Regions from separate parts of the Virgibacillus ihumii genome, predicted to be linked through region 1. Evidence: riboswitches for the same ligand, from Rfam matches in the RefSeq annotation. Region 1 holds a riboswitch; each other region holds the start of a gene.

Region 1 (4,954 bases):
ACTGAGAATTAGGCAAAAATCTTCAATCATGGCACTTGCGGTTGGAAATGAACCTGCACCGGGTCCGGTTAATGTTATATCCCCAACGATGTCTGCTTTCAGGTGGATTGCATTATCGACACCTTCGACCGCATAGAGGGGATGTTCCTTTGAGACAGCCACCGGTTCAATTGCCGCTGTCAAATTGCCTGCCTTATCGTAATTGATTGAAGCGATATGTTTGATCCGATTACCATCCTGTTGCGCTTTTTCAATGGAGTCGCCAGTTATTCCGGTGATTCCGGAATGGCTGATGTTTTCCGGGTCAGGTTGCTTATCGTAAATAAGCTCACTGAGAATCATCAATTTGTAAAAAGCATCATATCCCTCGATATCGTTCGTTGGATCTGCTTCGGCGTAACCCCATTTTTGTGCCTGTTTCAGTGCAGTGGAGAAGGAGAGCTTATTTTCCCGCATCTCAGTCAGGATATAGTTTGATGTACCGTTCAAAATTGCCTGCACCTGCTGAATCTGATTGGCCCGAAACAACTGGCTGATTGTTTGGATGATCGGAATACCACCGGCTGTTGTCGCGTCATAGCCGATTTGGACATCATTGGTTTTGGCCAGTTCCTTCAGTTCCCTGCCATGTGATGCGAACATTTCCTTGTTGGCAGTGACCACATGTTTTCCGGCTTGAATGCACTGTTTTAAATAGGTGAAAGCCGGTTCTTTCCCATTGATTGCCTCAAAAACCACATCAATTTCCGGGTTGTACAGAATATCTGAAATATCTGTTGAGATGGGCGCCTTTTCGGCAATCCTTTGGTGTTTATCCGGGTTTTCGATGACAACCGTTGTCAGCTCAACCGGTGCACCAAGCACGATTTCCAGGCGCTGCTTGTGTATATGCAGTGTTTGGTAGACTCCGCATCCGACGGTCCCAAGACCAATCAGCGCAACTTGAATCGGTTTCATCAATAAAAACTCCCTTCTTAAAAAATTTTAACGTAGCAGAAAGATTAACTGTACGAGTGGAACATCAACCGTACGGGCGAAACTTCAACCGTATGGGGAAAACATCAACCGCACAGGCGGAACATCAACCGCACAGGTGAAACATCAACCGTATGGGGAAAACATCAACCGCACAGGCGGAACATCAACCGTATGGGGAAAACATCAACCGCACGGGCGAAACATCAACCGGTTCGGAAAAAGCGGGACGGGGGCAATCTTTTTACCAAGACTTCTCCCCGTCCGCTGCATTTCCTTATGCGTTTGTCAGTACTTTATCAGATTGACCACTACGAAGTCTGGTTGCTTCTTGATAGGCATCCTTTCCGGAAATAACAGTAATTCCGGCGGCTTTGGCATTCTCCAAAGTTTGGTCACTTTCGCTCGGATTATCTGTCCAAAGAATTTTTCCTTCTTTATTAATAAACTGTTCAATCGTCTCAGGAGGCAGTGCCTGATTATTCGTTGCAACAGCATCCACATCAAATGGAATTTCCTGCAATGAGTTGTAGTTCCCATGATTGCCGACTGTAACGATCTGGAATCCTAATTTATCCAAATTATTGAACGATGTTTCGCCATAGACAGCAATGGTTTTTTTGCGAAGTCCGTTCTCCCGGTTGAATGGGGTGGACAGCAGCCAGTTAATGGCATCAGCATCCGTCGTCTCAATTGTTTTTTCAACACCGGCTGCATTTGCGATTGCCTGATCCAGGTCGGCTAACGTATCCTTAGTCGATTCAAGGCCAACTGACAGGCGGATTAATTCCTCTGTAACACCGCTTTGCTTCAGGTCTTCAGCACCCAGCTGCTGGTGTGTCGTTGATGCCGGATGAATGATCAGCGATTTAGCGTCGCCGACATTGGCAACGTGGGACCAGATAGAAATATTATCAATTACTTTGCGTCCAGCATCACGATCACCTTTAATACCAAATGTAATCACCGAACCAAATCCGATCTGAAAATATTTCTGTGCGGTCTGGTGTGATGGATGATCTTTTAAACCAGGGTAGTTGACCCATTCGACTGCAGGATGATTTTGCAGGAAGTCAGCAACTTCTGCCGCATTTTTATTATGTCGCTCCACCCGTAGATGAAGGGTTTCCAGTCCTTGCAGCAGTTGGAACGCATCCTGTGGTCCAAGACATGCACCAATATCGCGCAGCAACTGGACACGCAGTTTTGTGGCAAATGCTACAGGACCAAGATCCGCATAGCGAACGCCGTGATAGCTTTCGTCAGGCTCGGTGAACCCAGGGAATTTCCCTTTTGTCCAATCAAATCTGCCGCCGTCAATCGCCACTCCGCCTATTGTTGTACCATGGCCGCCGATCCATTTCGTTGCGGAATGAATGACAATGTCGGCCCCCCATGTTAGTGGCTTCGAAACGTAAGGTGTAGCAAACGTATTATCAATGATAACCGGAATATCATTTTCATGCGCGATTTCGGCAATCTTTTCAATGTCCAATACATTCAGGCTCGGGTTAGTGATCGTCTCACCAAAGATTGCTTTTGTTTTGGATGTTATCGAACTGCGAATCTGTTCCAGGTCCGTTCCGTCGACAAATTTTACATCGATGCCATAACGTGGGAGTGTATTGGCAAACAGATTATATGTCCCGCCGTACAAATTACTGTCGGCGATGATTTCATCTCCACTTTGGGCGATGTTTAAAATGGATAGTGTAATTGCTGCCATCCCGGATGAAGTCGCCACCGCTGCAGCACCGTCCTCAAGTAATGTAATCCGCTGTTCAAATGCATCAACGGTCGGGTTGCCGATACGGGTATAAATATTGCCTGCTTCCTTCAGTCCAAAAAGATTCTGCGCATGTTCCGTATCCCGAAACACATAGGAAGTAGTCTGATAGATTGGCACCGCGCGTGATCCTGTAGTCGGATCAGGCTGCTGTCCGCCGTGAAGCAGGTTAGTTTCCGGGTTAAAAAGTTGATAGTTTGACATGAAAAATTCCTCCTTGAATTGTATCTGGAGGAAGAGGAGAATGAAAAAGCCCTCTTCCTAAGAAGAGGGCGTTATTTACAACGATCCTCCTCTTATCTTCCAGATCGAAAATTGATCTGTAGGATTTAGCACCTTTCAAAGCAATGACTGCCTTTTAGGTTGCCGGGCTTCACAGGGCCTATCCCTCCGCCGCTCTTGATAAGAAGATATAACTAACTTTAATTAATTTAATGAATATTATATACATGTTCCGTGCCGTTCGTCAACAGATTTTTTAAAATAATTTAGATTTCTTTTTGGCGTACCGGTTTTTTATGCCGTGCCGCTCCCATGTAGATGATTAATGCCACCCAAATGAATAGGAATGAAACAAGATGTGCCTGTGTAAATGGTTCGTCATACAAAAACACGCCGAGAACAAGCATAAGAGTCGGTGCAATGTACTGTAGAAAGCCAACCATTGACAGCGGAATCCGTTTCGCCCCGGCAGCAAACAGCAGAAGCGGGATCGCCGTGGCTATACCGGCACCAAACAGTAAAGTACCATTTCTGGAGAGCATTATGTCAGGTGCAAGCGTACTGCCAGGAATAACAACCAGATAAATAAGTGCAATCGGTGTTACAATCATCGTTTCAATCGTCAGCCCGAACATTGCTCCGATATCGACCATTTTTTTCAACAGTCCATACAGCCCGAAGCTGAATGCCAATACGAGGGAGACCCATGGAAACACGCCAAAACTGATGGTGAGATTGATAACCCCGATCGCCGCCAGGATGAATGAAAGCAGCTGCCGTCTGCTTAGAGATTCATTTAAAACAATCATGCCCAGTAAAATACTGACAAGCGGATTTATGTAATAGCCAAGGCTTGCCTGAACAACATGTTCACTGTTAACCGCCCAAATAAACGTCAGCCAGTTGATGCTGATAATGACGGAAGCCGCAGAAATCCCGATCAGTTTCTTTTTGTCGTGCAGTATTTGTCTGCACTCCTTGAAAAATGGCCGCAGCTTGCCGGATACAAGCACGATGATCATCATAAAAATGAATGACCACAGAATGCGGTGTGCAAGAATTTCATCTGCCGGAACGTGCTGGACAAGTTTCCAATAGATTGGCAGAAACCCCCAAAGTGTATAGGCTGCCGCTGCATAGATAATTCCAAGTTTATTCTCCTGATCCAATTAGCAAGCCTCCTTTGTAATAGTTTTGCATGAATTGAAATTTGAAACGAGCGAACTCCCAGCTCAAACGTGCGAACCCACCCGCAAACGTGCGAAGTGAAGCCACAAACGTGCGAATTCCGGCCCAAACGTGCGAATTCCAGCACAAACGTGCGAACTCCCAGCCCAAACATGCGAACCCACCCGCAAATATGCGAACTCCAGCAGCAAACGTGCACACGCTGCGCCATTTGCTAAATAAATCAAGTTTAGATTCTTTTTTCGGTAAAAGCAATCACCGCGACTCGTAAAAATCCCGGGAAACGCTTTCAAATTGTTGTGGAATAGAATAAGATAGTAGTATATGAATATACTAGATTTTTTAAATTGGGGGATTCTGAATGACAAACGAAAATAAACATTTTGAGACGACGGTAATTCATGAAGGATACGATTCAAAAGAGATGCTTGGAAGCTTGGCAACACCGCTTTTCCAGACCTCGACATATACATTCGACACGGCTGAACAGGGGGAGCGTCGTTTTGCCGGGGAAGAAGCGGGTTATGTGTATTCCCGTCTGGGCAATCCAACCGTAAGCGTGCTTGAGGAGCGGATTGCAGCACTGGAAAACGGTGAACGCGGCCTCGCTTTTGGTTCCGGAATGGCGGCGGTATCGGCAATTCTGATTGCACTGACAAAGGCAAACGATCATGTGCTATGTTCGTCGGGACTCTACGGGTGTACATTTGGCTTATTATCCATGATGAAGGACAAGTATAATATTACGCATGATTTTTCGGAAATGCAGACGAAAGATGAAAT
Region 2 (4,954 bases), 590 kb from region 1:
ACTAAGTATAAATCCAAAGAGCCATATAGCAAGCATTGTATTCATATATCTTCCCCTTTCTACTGAGCCTGACTTACATTAACATTAGTCGCATGCCGCGTTTTCAACACTTTCGCAAGGATAATCATCGATCCAATCCCGATAAGTGTGGACCACGCACCTGCCGCCATCGTACTCTCCTCGATGCCGCCGAAATAGATAATGAGATAAGATAGCAGCCCAATAAACATCGATGATTCGGCTGCTCTAGGCGATGCTTTTTTCTTAGCAAATACGGCATATAAGATAGGACCCAATGTTCCCGCGGCAACCCCGGAAATACCAATCCACATAACATCCGCCATATACTTAGGTGGCTGTAACACAATCAGAAACGCAGCGACCCCAACAAGCAGAACTGATAAGCGGCTGATTCGTAACGCTATTTTCTCAGCTTTTTTGTTATCTGCTTTAACAATTCCCCGTTTCACAAGCACTTTCAGGAAAATATCATTGGCAAAGACAGTCGAAATGGAAACGAACAGACCGTCTGTGGTTGACATTGCCGCAGCTAAAATAACGACACCCATTAACGCTACGACAAATGCGGGAAAGACCCATACCACATATTCAATCAGGGCAAGATCGCTGGTTTGAACGCTATTACCGAGCCCTACTCTGCTGAATATTCCTCCAAAAAGGATCAGTAAACAGCAAGAAGTGGTAATCACATAAACCAAGATCATTTTTCCGACATCTTTTTCACTCTTTAACCCAAGTACCTTATTGAATAAATGAGGAGCCGATGCAAATGCCCATTGGATTATAATGGCACCCATGATGGCAGTAAATGAATCAAAATAGATGGAATTCGAATTAAACACGCCTACCAGACTCGAATCCTGGCCGGCCAAATTATTGGTGATACCGGATACTGTTGAAGAAATATCCCCTTTCCAAAAAACAACTAATCCGGAAATAAAAATAAACAAACCGGCAGCAGCCATTAATATCGCCTGTACCGCATCCGTATAAACGTCAGCAAATGCACCACCGGCCAGCACATACACGACAACAACAACTGCAATCAGGATTAATCCGCTCGTATAAGACATTCCAAGCATGTACTCGAATATTCTCGCACCTGCGACAAATTGCCCGGCGATGTAGAATATGTTGAAAAGCAAGATTAACCCCGTGCCGACCCGTAAAATATCACTGTTGTAAAAATCACCCAGCCAGTCCGGCAACGACAAGGACTTCTGCTTCGTGTTCAGTTTTCGTGCTTTTTTTGCCACCATTAAAACACCGATAGGCCCGCCACCAATCATGGCCAAAAACAGCCACAGATTCGAATATCCCCATTCATACGACCAGCCCGGGTAACCTAAAAATGTAGCAGCACTCAAATAGGTTGATGCAAAGGACAGCCCAAGCACTACCGGACCCAGCTTTTCACCACCAATCGCAAAATCACTCATATTTTTCGTTTTCTTCGAGCCAACAAATCCTAAAGCCAACATAATGACCAAAAACAACGATAATCCGATCCACAAATAGATTGTTAGTGCGTCCATTTTCTCCTCCTTTTAACGTGTTGTTATTTGCTTAATACTCCTAATTTTTTAGCAGGATGATTTTCCGGCAAGTGGGGCTGTCCTTTACCAAACATGTTCTCCCGCAATGTTTTTGCCTCATATTCTTTCCGATAGATCCCGCGTTTCTGCAACTCAGGCACAACATAATCCACAAATTCCTCAAATGTCCCCGGTGAATACGTTTGGGCAATATTAAATCCATCAGCATCGCCCTCGATTGCCCACTCTTCTATTTTGTTGGCGATCTGTTCCGGTGTCCCGATAAACCGGACCGTTCCATTGCCAAGCCCATGATTTTTAACAGCCTCACGCAATGTCCATTTTTTATTTGGATCTTTGGCATACATATCCAGATTCCCCTGAACAGCTTCCGTTTTCATATCCTCGATATACTGGTCAGGATCGTATGTGGAGAAATCAATCCCTGTATGCCCGGATAACAGCGAAAGCGTTCCTTCATAGCTGACCTGCTCCGTAAGTTCCTCATATTTGGCATAAGCCTCTTCTTCTGTCGAACCGATAATCGGCAAAATCATTGGGAAAATAAGCACATTACCAGGTTGTCTGCCCTGTTCCTTCGTGCGATTCCGAATGTCCTCGGAATATTGCTGCAAAGCATCCAGTGAATGATTTTTTGTAAAAACAGCTTCTGCGTGTTTTGCCGCAAAATTTCTTCCCCTTGGTGAAGCCCCTGCCTGGAAGAGAACCGGCGTACGCTGTGGCGATGGTTCGACTAAATGCGGTCCGGGTACATCGAAAAATTCCCCTTGATGATTAATCAAGTCGACCTTATCCGGATCTGCAAAATTGTCATTTTCTTTATCATAAATAACGGCATTGTCATCCCAGCTGTGTTCCCATAACTTATAAACCACTTCCAAAAACTCATCCGCCCGGTCATAGCGGAGATCATGCTGAAGGCGTCCGGAAAGACCAAGGTTCACCGCTTCACTTTCCAAATACGATGTCACCACATTCCAGGCCACACGCCCTTCTGTCAGGTGATCCAGCGTGGATAACTGCCGTGCCAACGCATAAGGCTGTGCGTATGTTGCGGATATGGTCGGTGCAAAACCTAAGTTTTCCGTTACCGCCGCCATTGCCGAAATCGGAATCAACGGATCATGTGCGGGCAGCTGTACAGCATGCTGTGCCGCCGGTCGATGGCTGTTTTTATAAACACTGTAGGTCCCTAATACATCAGCGATAAAAAGTGCATCGAATTTCCCACGTTCCAACACTTTTGCTGTTTCTGTCCAGTAAGACAATCGGTTATGATTGGTACCTTGATCTTTTTCATATTTCCACAACCCTGTTGAGTGCGGAGAAGGTGAGTTTTGGATAAAACCGTTTAAATGAATTTGCTTTTTCATAAAATATCACTCCTTGAAAGTTAAATACACTAAACCAATAAGAAAACTAGAATTTAAGCGTATAGGTGACTGCAAATTAGGCGTTTTCCTTACAAAACCTTTAATCATCACGCCTTTTGCCGGAAATCCTGTATGTACTTGTTTACACTTCCATTTTTTATACGCTCCCCTTTCCAATCAAATGCAAAAAACCCTTCTCCGAAATAGAGAAGGGTTCACAAAACAATGAATTAATTTTGCCGCACCTTCTCATCTTCGGAATGCTATCCATTCCTCTGAATTTGGCACCATGCTTAATAAAAGCTGGTTGCCGAGAGTTCACAGGGTCAGTCCCTCCCTCTCTCTTGATAAGAAGTAATCATAATTATTTAATTTTTGTTTATGTTATCACAGATATTTAATTTGTCAACATGAATTTTAGATCAGTACAATTTCAATTATCCACTCATTATGCAGTTGTTCATCCTTGAATTGACTGCATTATATCAGCCATCATGCATAATCATATATGCGCACAATTTCGAACTGGATATGCGCGATTTCGGAATGGATATTCGCGGTTTTGAACCGGATATCCACGTTTTTGCAACCATTATTCGCGATTTCGAATCAGATATTCGCGTTTTTAGATAATCCCATAATTTTGATTAATTCGACCTACGATTCGAATATATGATGACCCCATCATATATGTGCGATTTTGAACCGCTTATGTGCGGTTTCAACATCGATATGTGCGGTTTTGACACATATATGTGCGATTCCGGACCAGATATGTGCGATTTCATCCCCAGCCGGAAATCTTACGTTCCATACTCTCTTACTTTTTCTTCCGAATCCCGATCACACGGCCCGCTTCTTTTGGCTTTTCTTCCGGCGTATGCTCAGCAGCCAGCTCTTCCACCTTCGCAAAAACTTCTTCAGGAAACGGTGCCGGACTGCCGGATGTCTGATCAATTCCCATCAGCATCTGCTCACTGGTTGCAGCACGTTTTCCTTTTTCGCCATACAATTCAAAAAAGACGTGCGCTCGTTTGGCATCATAATCAAGCAGGCTCAAACGAACCTCAAAAGGCTCATCCAGCTTCATTTCATCTAAATAACACACGTGATTTTCCAGCGTAAACATTGTGTAGTGTTGAGAATCACGGAAATCTCCGGTCAAGCCGATCAGATTCATAAATGCATCAACACCCCAGCTGAATGCACGCACATATTCGGCATCATTCATGTGGCCGTTGTAATCAATCCAGTCTTCGCGGACAACATCACTCAAGATTACTTTGCTCATCGTACCGTCCCTCCCGTTCGTTTAAAGTTTACCTGTCAAATTAGCGCTTGGCCAGTATTTTTCCAGCAGCTGTTGCAGTTCAATTAAAAATTCATTACGACGTTCTTCCAGCTTTTCCATTTCAACGCCTGCTGTTTGCTGTTCACAGCCTTCAATTACTTTTTCGGCAAGCTCATCCGTTAACTCCGGTGCTTCCAATTTTGTCCATGGCAATTTCAGCGCGGGTCCAAATTGTTCCAATAGATGGCGCATGCCTGCTTTTCCGCCACCCATATGCAACGTCATGAAAGGCCCCATCAGAGCCCAACGCAATCCCGGGCCATATACGATCGATGCATCAACTTCCTCAGTGGTTGCGACACCGTCATTTACAATGTGCAGCGACTCGCGCCAGATAGCCTCCATCAGCCGGTCAGCGATGTGTCCTTCAATTTCTTTATTGACGATAAGAGGCTTCATGTCAAGTCCGCTGTAAAACTCTCTTGCGTTTTCAACAAATGCAGCATCCGTTTTCTCACCGCCGACCAGTTCAACCAACGGCATCAAATAAACTGGATTGAATGGATGTGCGACAATAACCCGCTCCGGATGATGTTCCGCATCAGCCTGAAGCGTACTTGGCAAAATACCCGATGTGCTTGAGGCAATAACTGCTTCCGCTGGTGCATGCTGATCGATATCGGCAATCACGCCTCGTTTCAATCCTTCACGCT
Region 3 (4,954 bases), 470 kb from region 1:
CAATCCGGCTATCAGGCAAGATGTTATGAATGGTATTGAAGACATATTAAAGAAGGAGAAAACCATTCTTGATAGGAATTTTCACTTAATGGAAAGTAAACCGTAACTCCGGGTTCAAATTGTTCACCCTGATTTCGTGTAATTATTTCGGAATCAGGGTTTTCATGTAATTGCTTTAAGAAACTGTAAACATCAAGGATTAGCAAAAAGCGATTAAACCCTGTTTAGATTTAATCGCCTCATTGACTGTCTTCTCCCCTCTTAGTTATTTAACCAGCTCTTTTCTTGTATGTTTTCCAGGATGGTGTTCGGGAAGAAGGTCGCCTTTTTCAAACAGATTATCCCTTAATGACGTTCCGTGATAATCATGTTTCACCAACCCTCTCTCCTGTAAAATAGGAATTACCAACTCAACAAAATCTTTAAATGTCCCAGGTGTGATAGCATACGCAATATTGAATCCGTCAACACCTGTTTCATCAACCCATTCTTCCAGCTGATCTGCAATTTGTTCGGGTGAACCTGCGATATATCCGCTCATGCCGCCAATTCCGACAAAATCTTTTATCTCTCCAACGGTCCATTGTTTATCCGGGTCTATGTTTGTAAAACTTTCCAGCGCAGAGCGGATTGAATCGTTTTCGATGTACTCAATAACCTGATCCTCTTCATATGCTGACAAATCAATTCCTGTCCATCCACCGAATAAAGCAGATGCACCTTCATGACTGATATATTTTTTGTAGTCTTCCAGTTTTTCCAGTGCGTCCGATTCCGTTTTTCCAACAATTGGTGTCAGCATGGTTAATATTTTTATCTCATCCTGGGACCTGTTCGTTTTGGCAATATCCTCACGCAAGCGTCTCACCGTCTCTTTGGCGGCATTTTTGGTAGGCGAACCAATAAAGACCAATTCCGCATGCTTTGAGGCAAAAGCTCTTCCCTTTGGTGATGCGCCAGCCTGATACAATACTGGGGTTCTTTGTTTGGACGGTTCAGATAAATGAGCACCGGGAACCTTATAGTATTTTCCTTCATGATGGATATCATGTACCTTGTCTGGATCAGTGTATACACCATTTTCTTTATCCAATTTTACTGCATCACTTTCCCAGCTTTCTTCCCAGAGTTTGTAACAAACATCGACATATTCCGCTGCAATATCATACCGTTCATCATGTTTAATCTGACCGGCCCTCCCCATATTGACCGCCGCACTCTTAAGATAAGACGTAACAATATTCCAGCCGACCCGTCCATTTGTCAGATGATCAAGCGTCGTCATCCGACGGGCAAATAAATATGGATGTTCATGCGTCACGGAAGAGGTTACCCCGAACCCGAGATGATTTGTAACCGCAGCCATTAACGGTACAATCAGCAGCGGATCATTCACCGGTGCCTGAGCTCCCTGCCGTACCGCTGCATCTCTTGATCCTTTATAAACATCATACGTGCCAAGCACATCTGCAATAAATACCGCATCAAATCTTCCGCGCTCCAACAGTTTAGCAAGTTCAATCCAATAACTGCTGTCCTTATAACGATGTGACTCATCTTCCGGGTGTGTCCAAAGACCCGGTGACTGATGTCCTGGAGTATTCATATCGAATGCATTTAAGTAAATTCGTTTATTTACCATTCTATCCAGCCCCTTTCAGTATCAAATTAGATTAATTCCAAACAACCCCGCCGTTTACTAGTTCCGTAAAATAATACAACTGTTTTTTCGTCCGTTCCAAAATTTCCCGATCAATAATTGGGTTTTCACTATATTTATCTATTTGACTATCCAGCAAATAAAGTCCTTTCAGATTATACCCCTTTAATGTTGCAAGTACCGGCTTTAACGTATACTCAATTGCCAACAAATGTGAAGCACTTCCACCCGTCATCAATGGCAATACCGGGGTATGCTGTAATACATCCTGCGGCAGCACATCAATCAAGGACTTCAATGCTCCGGAATATGCACCCTTATATACAGGTGATCCCACAATCACGCCGTTTGCCTTCCGAATCATCGCCGCAATATCCTGAACGATGGGATGTTCCCAATTTCCGGTAAACAAATCTTTATAAGGCAAATCCCGGACTGAAATATGCGTCACCGTAAAATGCTCCTCTGTTAACAAGTTCCCTAAATATTTCAGCACCTGGTCCGAACGTGAAGTTACAGAGGGGCTTCCTGATAAAATAACAATTTCACTCATTTCAACCATCCTTTCCTGTTTAGAAAACTTGGTTGTCACCAAACCTTTGGGTGACGACCATAGTTGCACTTATGCAATGAGGCTGGGACAAAAGTATTTTATCAAAAGAAAATACGAATTAACTTAGTTGAGGAATCTAGCCGCTCCGGAAATATACTTCGCTTTCACTTTCGAGCATAAGTGCGACATCAGCTCAAGGAAATCACTTTCGCTGTGTCTTCTTTACCGCGGGCGGCTGTTGAGCCTCTTCGTGCTTCGCACTCAGAGTCTCACCTAGGCCTTTCCTCCCGCAGGAGTCTACGCATATTTCCTCCGCTAAAATAGAGTATTGTCCGTCTTTTCTTATACATTTATTTGTTTTGTTCCAACCCCATCTGCTAAAAAGTACGCCGAAAAAATGCGTCAAAAAACCCCCTTTCCTTGGATAAGAAAAGAGGGTTACTTGCGATTATTGGAATCCGCCCTTATCTTCCAAGAAATTAATCTTGCTGGATTTAGCACCTTTCTGACAATGTCAGAGGTTGCTGAAGCTTCACAGGGCCAGATCCCTCAGCTTCTCTGGATAAGATATTTTATTATTACAGCCCATTATATTCCAATTAGTCTGATAAATCAAGTGGGTTTTTAAATTAATTAGTGTTTTCCATTATCGGATGACATTAAAATGGTTATATGGTTTTGATATTAGGGTGGCGGCGGTTGTTTGTTTATATTTAGTAATTCCCTTGCTATTTTTCATCCTCTAGGACACCAAATACTTCAAAAGGTGAGCGACCAGGGAAAAAAGTACGCGTTATTATGAGCGCTTCTGAAAAATAGAAATCATTTCTCATCTCCCCCTCATGTTCATCAAAGATTGTTCCAATCTGATAAATCCTTTCATAAACCTCATTTGGCGTGATTTTTAAACAATCAGCTAGGTCCTCCATTGTCAATCCGGATTTCTTCATTTCAACAACCAATTTTTTATACATTAACAAAATGCCCCTTTTTTATGCCAGCTTGATAATTAAAAGCCCATTTATGGTCTTTTTCCTTCGACGGTTAGAAAAAGCCAAATTTTAGTCTGCAAAACAAACATTCTTAGAATAATTATAAAAAAACGCCTATACCTATTGGAGGATAAGCGTTTAAAATATAAGCTTCCAAGCGGACTCGAACCGCTGACCCCTTCCTTACCATGGAAGTGCTCTACCGGCTGAGCTATGGAAGCATGATGGCTCCACAGGCAGGAATCGAACCTGCGACTAATCGGTTAACAGCCGATCGCTCTACCGCTGAGCTACTGTGGAATAATAATAACTAATTGGTATGTTACCCAAATATACTGCTATTTATAGCATTTCATATTACAAAAACCTGGCTGTTCACCAAGTTTTTACTATCAGAAAGCCTGCTTAAAAACAAGCTTATTATTAATGGCCTGGCGGCGTCCTACTCTTGCAGGGGCAAAGCCCCAACTACCATCGGCGCTGGAGAGCTTAACTGCTGTGTTCGGCATGGGAACAGGTGTGACCTCTCCGCTATTGCTACCAGACCTTCGGGCTGGAACCATGACATCTTTCGTCACGATGTTCTCCCTCATTTTTCAAGACAAGATATATTATAGGCATTTTCGATAAAAAATGCAAGAGCTATTCAGGAATTTATACCCTGAAAACTGAATAAGCGTATATGCAACGCACCATCAAAAGCTGTTTAGTTAAGTCCTCGATCGATTAGTATCCGTCAGCTCCACGTGTCACCACGCTTCCACCTCGGACCTATCTACCTCATCGTCTCTGAGGGATCTTACTCACTCGAAGTGATGGGAAGTTTCATCTTGAGGGGGGCTTCATGCTTAGATGCTTTCAGCACTTATCCTTGCCACACGTAGCTACCCAGCTGTGCTCCTGGCGGAACAACTGGTACACCAGCGGTGTGTCCATCCCGGTCCTCTCGTACTAAGGACAGCTCCTCGCAAACTTCCAACGCCCACGACGGATAGGGACCGAACTGTCTCACGACGTTCTGAACCCAGCTCGCGTACCGCTTTAATGGGCGAACAGCCCAACCCTTGGGACCGACTACAGCCCCAGGATGCGATGAGCCGACATCGAGGTGCCAAACCTCCCCGTCGATGTGAACTCTTGGGGGAGATAAGCCTGTTATCCCCGGGGTAGCTTTTATCCGTTGAGCGATGGCCCTTCCATGCGGAACCACCGGATCACTAAGCCCGACTTTCGTCCCTGCTCGACTTGTAGGTCTCGCAGTCAAGCTCCCTTCTGCCTTTACACTCATGCGAATGATTGCCAACCATTCTGAGGGAACCTTTGGGCGCCTCCGTTACCTTTTGGGAGGCGACCGCCCCAGTCAAACTGCCCGCCTGACACTGTCTCCGGACCGGATTACGGCCCTGGGTTAGAAGGTCCGTACAGCCAGGGTGGTATCCCACGTGTGCCTCCACCGAAGCTGGCGCTCCGGGTTCTATGGCTCCCACCTATCCTGTACAAGCTGTACCAACATTCAATATCAGGCTACAGTAAAGCTCCACGGGGTCTTTCCGTCCTGTCGCGGGTAATGTGCATCTTCACACATCGTATAATTTCACCGGGTCTCTCGTTGAGACAGTGCCCAAGTCGTTGCACCTTTCGTGCGGGTCGGAACTTACCCGACAAGGAATTTCGCTACCTTAGGACCGTTATAGTTACGGCCGCCGTTTACTGGGGCTTCGGTTCTGCGCTTCGCACCGAAGTGCTAAC
Region 4 (4,954 bases), 2.4 Mb from region 1:
GAAAAAGTGAAACCATGTCTTTACGTGAATTGAACAAGCCCGTGCCTGAACATCAGGTACGGGCTTTAACGTTTATACAGCATTCAACGATTTTTTCACTGGGAAATATGATGGACAACTTTTGCCTGAAAATCCATTTTGTTAATTCGGTTAATAATATTGGAAATGCTTGTTACGGTATTATCAAATGTCACACTGCCATTGAGCCCTCCTCGTGCATACGCACTGCGGGGTCTCATCTAGGCCTCTCCTCCCGCAGGAGTCTACGTATATTTCCTCCGCTAATTTCTAGAATTGTTCGTTTTTTGAATTACACTTTTTGATTTGTCCCAGCCTTTTTGGCACTTAATTCCAAATTTCACGGGCCACATCCACAACAAATTTCAGTTTTGCCCACTGCTGTTCCTCCGTAAGTTTGTTACCGTGATGGGTTGAAGCGAATCCGCATTGTGGGCTCAGACACAACTGGTTGTGTGGAACATATTCAGCCGCACCTTTTATACGCGAGATGACTTCATCTTTATTTTCCAGTTCACCCGATTTGGATGTGATAACGCCAAGTACAACGCGCGGACCACCCTCAGGAACGTATTTCAACGGATTAAAGCTGCCGGAACGATCATCATCATACTCGAGGAAAAATCCATCAACATTGCCTTTTGCAAATAATTTCGGGGCAATCCGGTCATAGCTGCCTTCAAATGCCCATGTGGAGCGGTAATTTCCCCGGCATAAGTGTACTGTTACAGTCAGGTCATCCGGTTTTTCGGCGAGGCTTTCATTGAGAACACGCACTGCCAGGTCAATCAGATAATCCCGGTCGACCATATCATCATTCCATGGAACACTGTCAGCAGCAAGCCCGGCAATATAGACATCATCCAGCTGCAAATAGCGGAGTCCTTTGTCATAAAAAGCCTGAAGCGCATCTTGATACGTCTGGATAATGTCTTCTGCATATTTTTCAACATCCGGATAAATGTCTGCATTTCGAATACCATCGTTAAAAAACATATTTGGGCTTGGGATCGCAAACTTTACAGCGGCACGTTCATCAACAATATCAAGTAGGTCGTTGACATCCCGTAAAAATGGATGACTTCGGTTAAATGAGATTTTCCCCGAATTCCGAACGTTGTATTTTTCCGTTTCCTGATCATTGAATGCATAACCCTGTTCAGGTACATATCCTTCAAATCCGTTTAAATGTTCCATAAAGTCGAGGTGGAACCAGGTTCGGCGGAATTCCCCATCACTGACAGCTTCCAGGCCGGTTTCAATTTGTTTGTCAACTGCCCGTTTGATTTCCTCATTTTCCACATCACGCAATTGTTCTGCAGAAATAGTGCCTTCTTTAAAATCCTTTCTTGCCGCATGCAGCCGCTCAGGTCGGAGCAAACTCCCAACCTGGTCTGCGCGAAAAGGTGCTTTTGTACCGATTTTGGTTGTCATCCATGTTCCTCCTTTAAGGTAACTGAATCCGAAAACATAAAAAGGCCTCTTCCAATAAGAAGAGACCTGACTGTTTTATACGTCACTCTTCTTATCTTCAAGCATTGCGCTTCTGGAATTAGCACAGTTTTATAACCGATGCTGAGGCTTCAAAGGGCCAGTCCCTCCACCTCTCTGGATAAGAATATTTCGTTATTCAGTTTAGTTTAAATAATACGATACACCTGAAGTTTTGGAATGTCAATACAAAAATTTGCAGCTCATCATCATAGACGGTTTCTTGACTTTTGAATGGTTCAATTATAAAATATGAACATATACTGATATACGCATATATTAATATTGACAACCTTCAGCCAAACATTCGAATGGTTTAGACGAGTGGGGGAATTATAAATGGCAGATCAAAATGAAGAACAGCAGATCGAACAAAAAGATTTGGATGAGGAAACATTGTTTGTTGTTTCGCAGACATTTAAAGCTTTAGGGGATCCAACCAGAATCCGGATCCTGCACTTATTATTTCATAATGAATATTCGGTGAATGGTATTGCGGAAGCGCTGCACCTGAGGCAATCTACAGTCTCACATCAGCTTCGATTCCTAAAGAACTTGCGTCTCGTGAAGTATCGCCGGGAAGGCACAACATTGTATTATTCCCATGACGATGAGCATGTTATTAACATTTTGAAGCAAACCATTGACCATGCACTGCACAGCTGATGCCAACTTTAATATGTTACATAATAGCAGGGAGGTATTCCTATGGGACACGATCATGGTCACGACCATACACATGGTGCAAATAAAAAGGCATTGATGATCAGCTTTATTATTATAACCGCATATATGATCATAGAGGCGGTTGGCGGGTTTATCACGAACAGTCTTGCTTTACTGTCAGATGCGGGTCACATGCTTAGTGACTCTGTTTCCCTTGGTGTTGGATTGATTGCTTTTGCCATGGGTGAGAAAGTAGCTAACTACAGTAAAACATATGGGTATAAACGCTTTGAAATTTTGGCAGCCTTTTTTAATGGTGTGACACTTATGGCCATTGCACTGTATATCTTCTATGAGGCATTTCAGCGGTTTACCAGCCCGCATGAAGTGGCGTCGGTCGGCATGCTTATCATCGCCATCATTGGTCTTATTGTAAACATCGTGGTAGCATGGATTTTAATGCGTGGTGACACCGATGAAAATTTAAATTTGCGTGCGGCATTCCTGCATGTACTCGGCGATTTACTCGGATCGGTTGGAGCAATTGTTGCTGCACTTCTCATCATGTTTTTCAATTGGGGCTGGGCAGACCCGCTCGCAAGTATCATTGTGGCAGCTTTGGTACTGATAAGCGGTTGGAAAGTTACAAAAGACGCCGTCCATGTACTCATGGAAGGTACACCGAAAAATGTTGAATTGGATGAGGTTATTAATACGATTGAAAATGTTCAGGGTGTGCACGGCATTCATGATTTGCACGTTTGGAGTATTACGAGCGGGCAAAACGCATTATCCTGTCATGCGGTAGTTGATGGCAGTCTCAATATTAAAGAAAGTCAAAATCTGCTCCGATATATTGAGGAACAATTGGAGCAAAAAGGGATCGGCCATGTAACCATTCAGTTAGAAAATAAAGAACATCCACATGATGAATCGTTGATGTGCAGTTATGATCAGGGCAATCCGGCGCATGAACACTGATTAAGGAGTAGCGGGGGGAGAAACAAATGAAAATTATCGGATTATCCGGCTCAACTGTCGGATCAAAAACAAGAACAGCAATGGAATACACGATGAATATTGTAACGAAGAAATTTCCTGATGCACAGACTGCACTGATTGATCTGGCGGAATATGATATTCAGTTCAGTGACGGACGTAATTTTATGGAATACGAAGGCGATACCAAATATGTGGCGCAAACGTTGATGGAAGCGGATGCGATTATAATCGGGACACCAATATTTCAGGCATCCATTCCCGGTACATTGAAAAATATTTTTGATTTACTTCCTGTTGACGCATTTCGGGAAAAAATCGTCAGTATACTTGTAACTGCAGGATCGGCCAAACATTATTTAATTCCTGAACAGCAATTAAAACCGATACTTGGTTATATGAAGGCACAGATCGTTCAATCATATGTATTTATTGAGGAAAAGAATTTTTACCGAAAAGAAATTGTTGATGATGATGTGCTGTTCAGGCTTGATCGGCTGGTGGAAGATACAATTGAATTAACGGAAACATATAAAAGCATCCTCGACAAAAAAGAAACTCAATATGATTTTTAAAGTTTTATAGGACAATGACGGTGATTCCTGCAGCCAGCCGCCATTGTTTTTTTATACAGTGGAGTTCTAAATTGTGTCCGCATGGCGTAAACTTCAGCAATCAATACTTCCAACACCCCTCCATTCATTCCAAACCATGAAATTAGCGATGTAACTTATTCCTATTAAAAATTCCGTATAAATTTTCTGCTATTATCTTCTAAAAAATGACAAATTCCATTATAATAGGTTTATAACTTTGCATAGGAGATTGATAGAAAAATGGGAAAAAAACAGCTGATTATATTGGCATGTGCCGGAGTTCTTGTTGCAGGGCTGGCAGCTGTAATGCTGTTTACGCAACAGTCCAGTGGGGAAGAGATACATCGTGCAAGCATGCATAAGGAACGGCATACAAGTGTCGAAACAATTGGATTGGAAAACAAAATGCAGCGTTTTACATATGATTCCGGTTTTACGTTTAAATACCCTGATGCTGTTAGAGGGATTTATGTCACTGGTCCGTCTGCCGGCGGAAGCAGGATGAATGAACTGATCAATCTCGTGGAAACAACCGAATTGAATGCAATGGTTATTGACATAAAAGAAGATCACGGTAATTTAACATTTAAACCTGAGGGTACTAAATATGAGGATATTGGTATAAATTTTATTGATGATCCCAGAAAACTATTGAAAAAACTTGAGAAAAAAGGCATTTACCCAATTGCGCGGATTGTTGTTTTTAAAGATTCTGTGCTTGCAAAAAAACATCCGGAGTGGTCCTTTACTAAAAATGGCGAAGTATGGACAAACGGAAAGGGTGAAGCATTTGTAAGTCCATTCCAGAAAGAAGTATGGAAATATAATGTTGAAATTGCCAAAATGGCCGCTGAAATGGGTTTTCAGGAAATTCAATTTGACTATGTACGTTTCCCGGAAGGTTTTGAGGATTACGACGAGGTACTGCAGTACAGCCAGGGGGACTATAAGAACGCTGAAATGAAAAATGTCAAAAGGCGCGTGAAGGCGGTTACTGATTTTGTTGAATATGCTAACAAAGAGCTTGAATATTACGATGTCGATGTGTCGGTTGATATTTTCGGCTATGCGGCAACCGTTCCGCAAACAGCAGGCATCGGACAGGATTTTTCCAAAATTGCCAGCAATGTCGATGTGATCTCATCGATGATTTATCCAAGCCACTGGACGTCTTATTTCGGGAT

The links. A riboswitch is a leader RNA that binds a small molecule or an ion and turns the genes downstream of it on or off. The one in region 1 is predicted to bind S-adenosylmethionine.
Region 2: linked by a shared signal. The riboswitch ahead of HUX68_RS09110 (LLM class flavin-dependent oxidoreductase) and the one ahead of HUX68_RS11740 (PLP-dependent aspartate aminotransferase family protein) in region 1 are both predicted to bind S-adenosylmethionine.
Region 3: linked by a shared signal. The riboswitch ahead of ssuE (NADPH-dependent FMN reductase) and the one ahead of HUX68_RS11740 (PLP-dependent aspartate aminotransferase family protein) in region 1 are both predicted to bind S-adenosylmethionine.
Region 4: linked by a shared signal. The riboswitch ahead of HUX68_RS00410 (5-methyltetrahydropteroyltriglutamate--homocysteine S-methyltransferase) and the one ahead of HUX68_RS11740 (PLP-dependent aspartate aminotransferase family protein) in region 1 are both predicted to bind S-adenosylmethionine.

The regions. Positions count from the first base shown of each region.
Region 1 is NZ_CACVAN010000001.1:2,439,503-2,444,456, reverse strand. It holds gene HUX68_RS11750 (homoserine dehydrogenase) at 1-957, opposite strand, end outside; gene HUX68_RS11745 (hypothetical protein) at 1,110-1,283, shown strand; gene HUX68_RS11740 (PLP-dependent aspartate aminotransferase family protein) at 1,253-2,965, opposite strand; SAM riboswitch class I at 3,055-3,170, opposite strand; gene rarD (EamA family transporter RarD) at 3,250-4,152, opposite strand; gene megL (methionine gamma-lyase) at 4,533-4,954, shown strand, end outside.
Region 2 is NZ_CACVAN010000001.1:1,848,486-1,853,439, forward strand. It holds gene HUX68_RS09105 (sodium:solute symporter family transporter) at 60-1,556, opposite strand; gene HUX68_RS09110 (LLM class flavin-dependent oxidoreductase) at 1,580-2,950, opposite strand; SAM riboswitch class I at 3,197-3,304, opposite strand; gene HUX68_RS09115 (thioesterase family protein) at 3,771-4,241, opposite strand; gene HUX68_RS09120 (3-hydroxyacyl-CoA dehydrogenase NAD-binding domain-containing protein) at 4,263-4,954, opposite strand, start outside.
Region 3 is NZ_CACVAN010000001.1:2,909,996-2,914,949, reverse strand. It holds gene galU (UTP--glucose-1-phosphate uridylyltransferase GalU) at 1-106, shown strand, start outside; gene HUX68_RS14240 (LLM class flavin-dependent oxidoreductase) at 266-1,642, opposite strand; gene ssuE (NADPH-dependent FMN reductase) at 1,674-2,213, opposite strand; SAM riboswitch class I at 2,675-2,782, opposite strand; gene HUX68_RS14230 (hypothetical protein) at 2,942-3,187, opposite strand; tRNA gene HUX68_RS14225 (tRNA-Thr) at 3,354-3,426, opposite strand; tRNA gene HUX68_RS14220 (tRNA-Asn) at 3,431-3,505, opposite strand; rRNA gene rrf (5S ribosomal RNA) at 3,635-3,750, opposite strand; rRNA gene HUX68_RS14210 (23S ribosomal RNA) at 3,912-4,954, opposite strand, start outside.
Region 4 is NZ_CACVAN010000001.1:69,566-74,519, forward strand. It holds gene HUX68_RS00400 (universal stress protein) at 1-2, shown strand, start outside; gene HUX68_RS00405 (hypothetical protein) at 96-239, opposite strand; gene HUX68_RS00410 (5-methyltetrahydropteroyltriglutamate--homocysteine S-methyltransferase) at 346-1,452, opposite strand; SAM riboswitch class I at 1,541-1,637, opposite strand; gene HUX68_RS00415 (ArsR/SmtB family transcription factor) at 1,849-2,175, shown strand; gene HUX68_RS00420 (cation diffusion facilitator family transporter) at 2,218-3,156, shown strand; gene HUX68_RS00425 (NADPH-dependent FMN reductase) at 3,183-3,749, shown strand; gene HUX68_RS00430 (putative glycoside hydrolase) at 4,011-4,954, shown strand, end outside.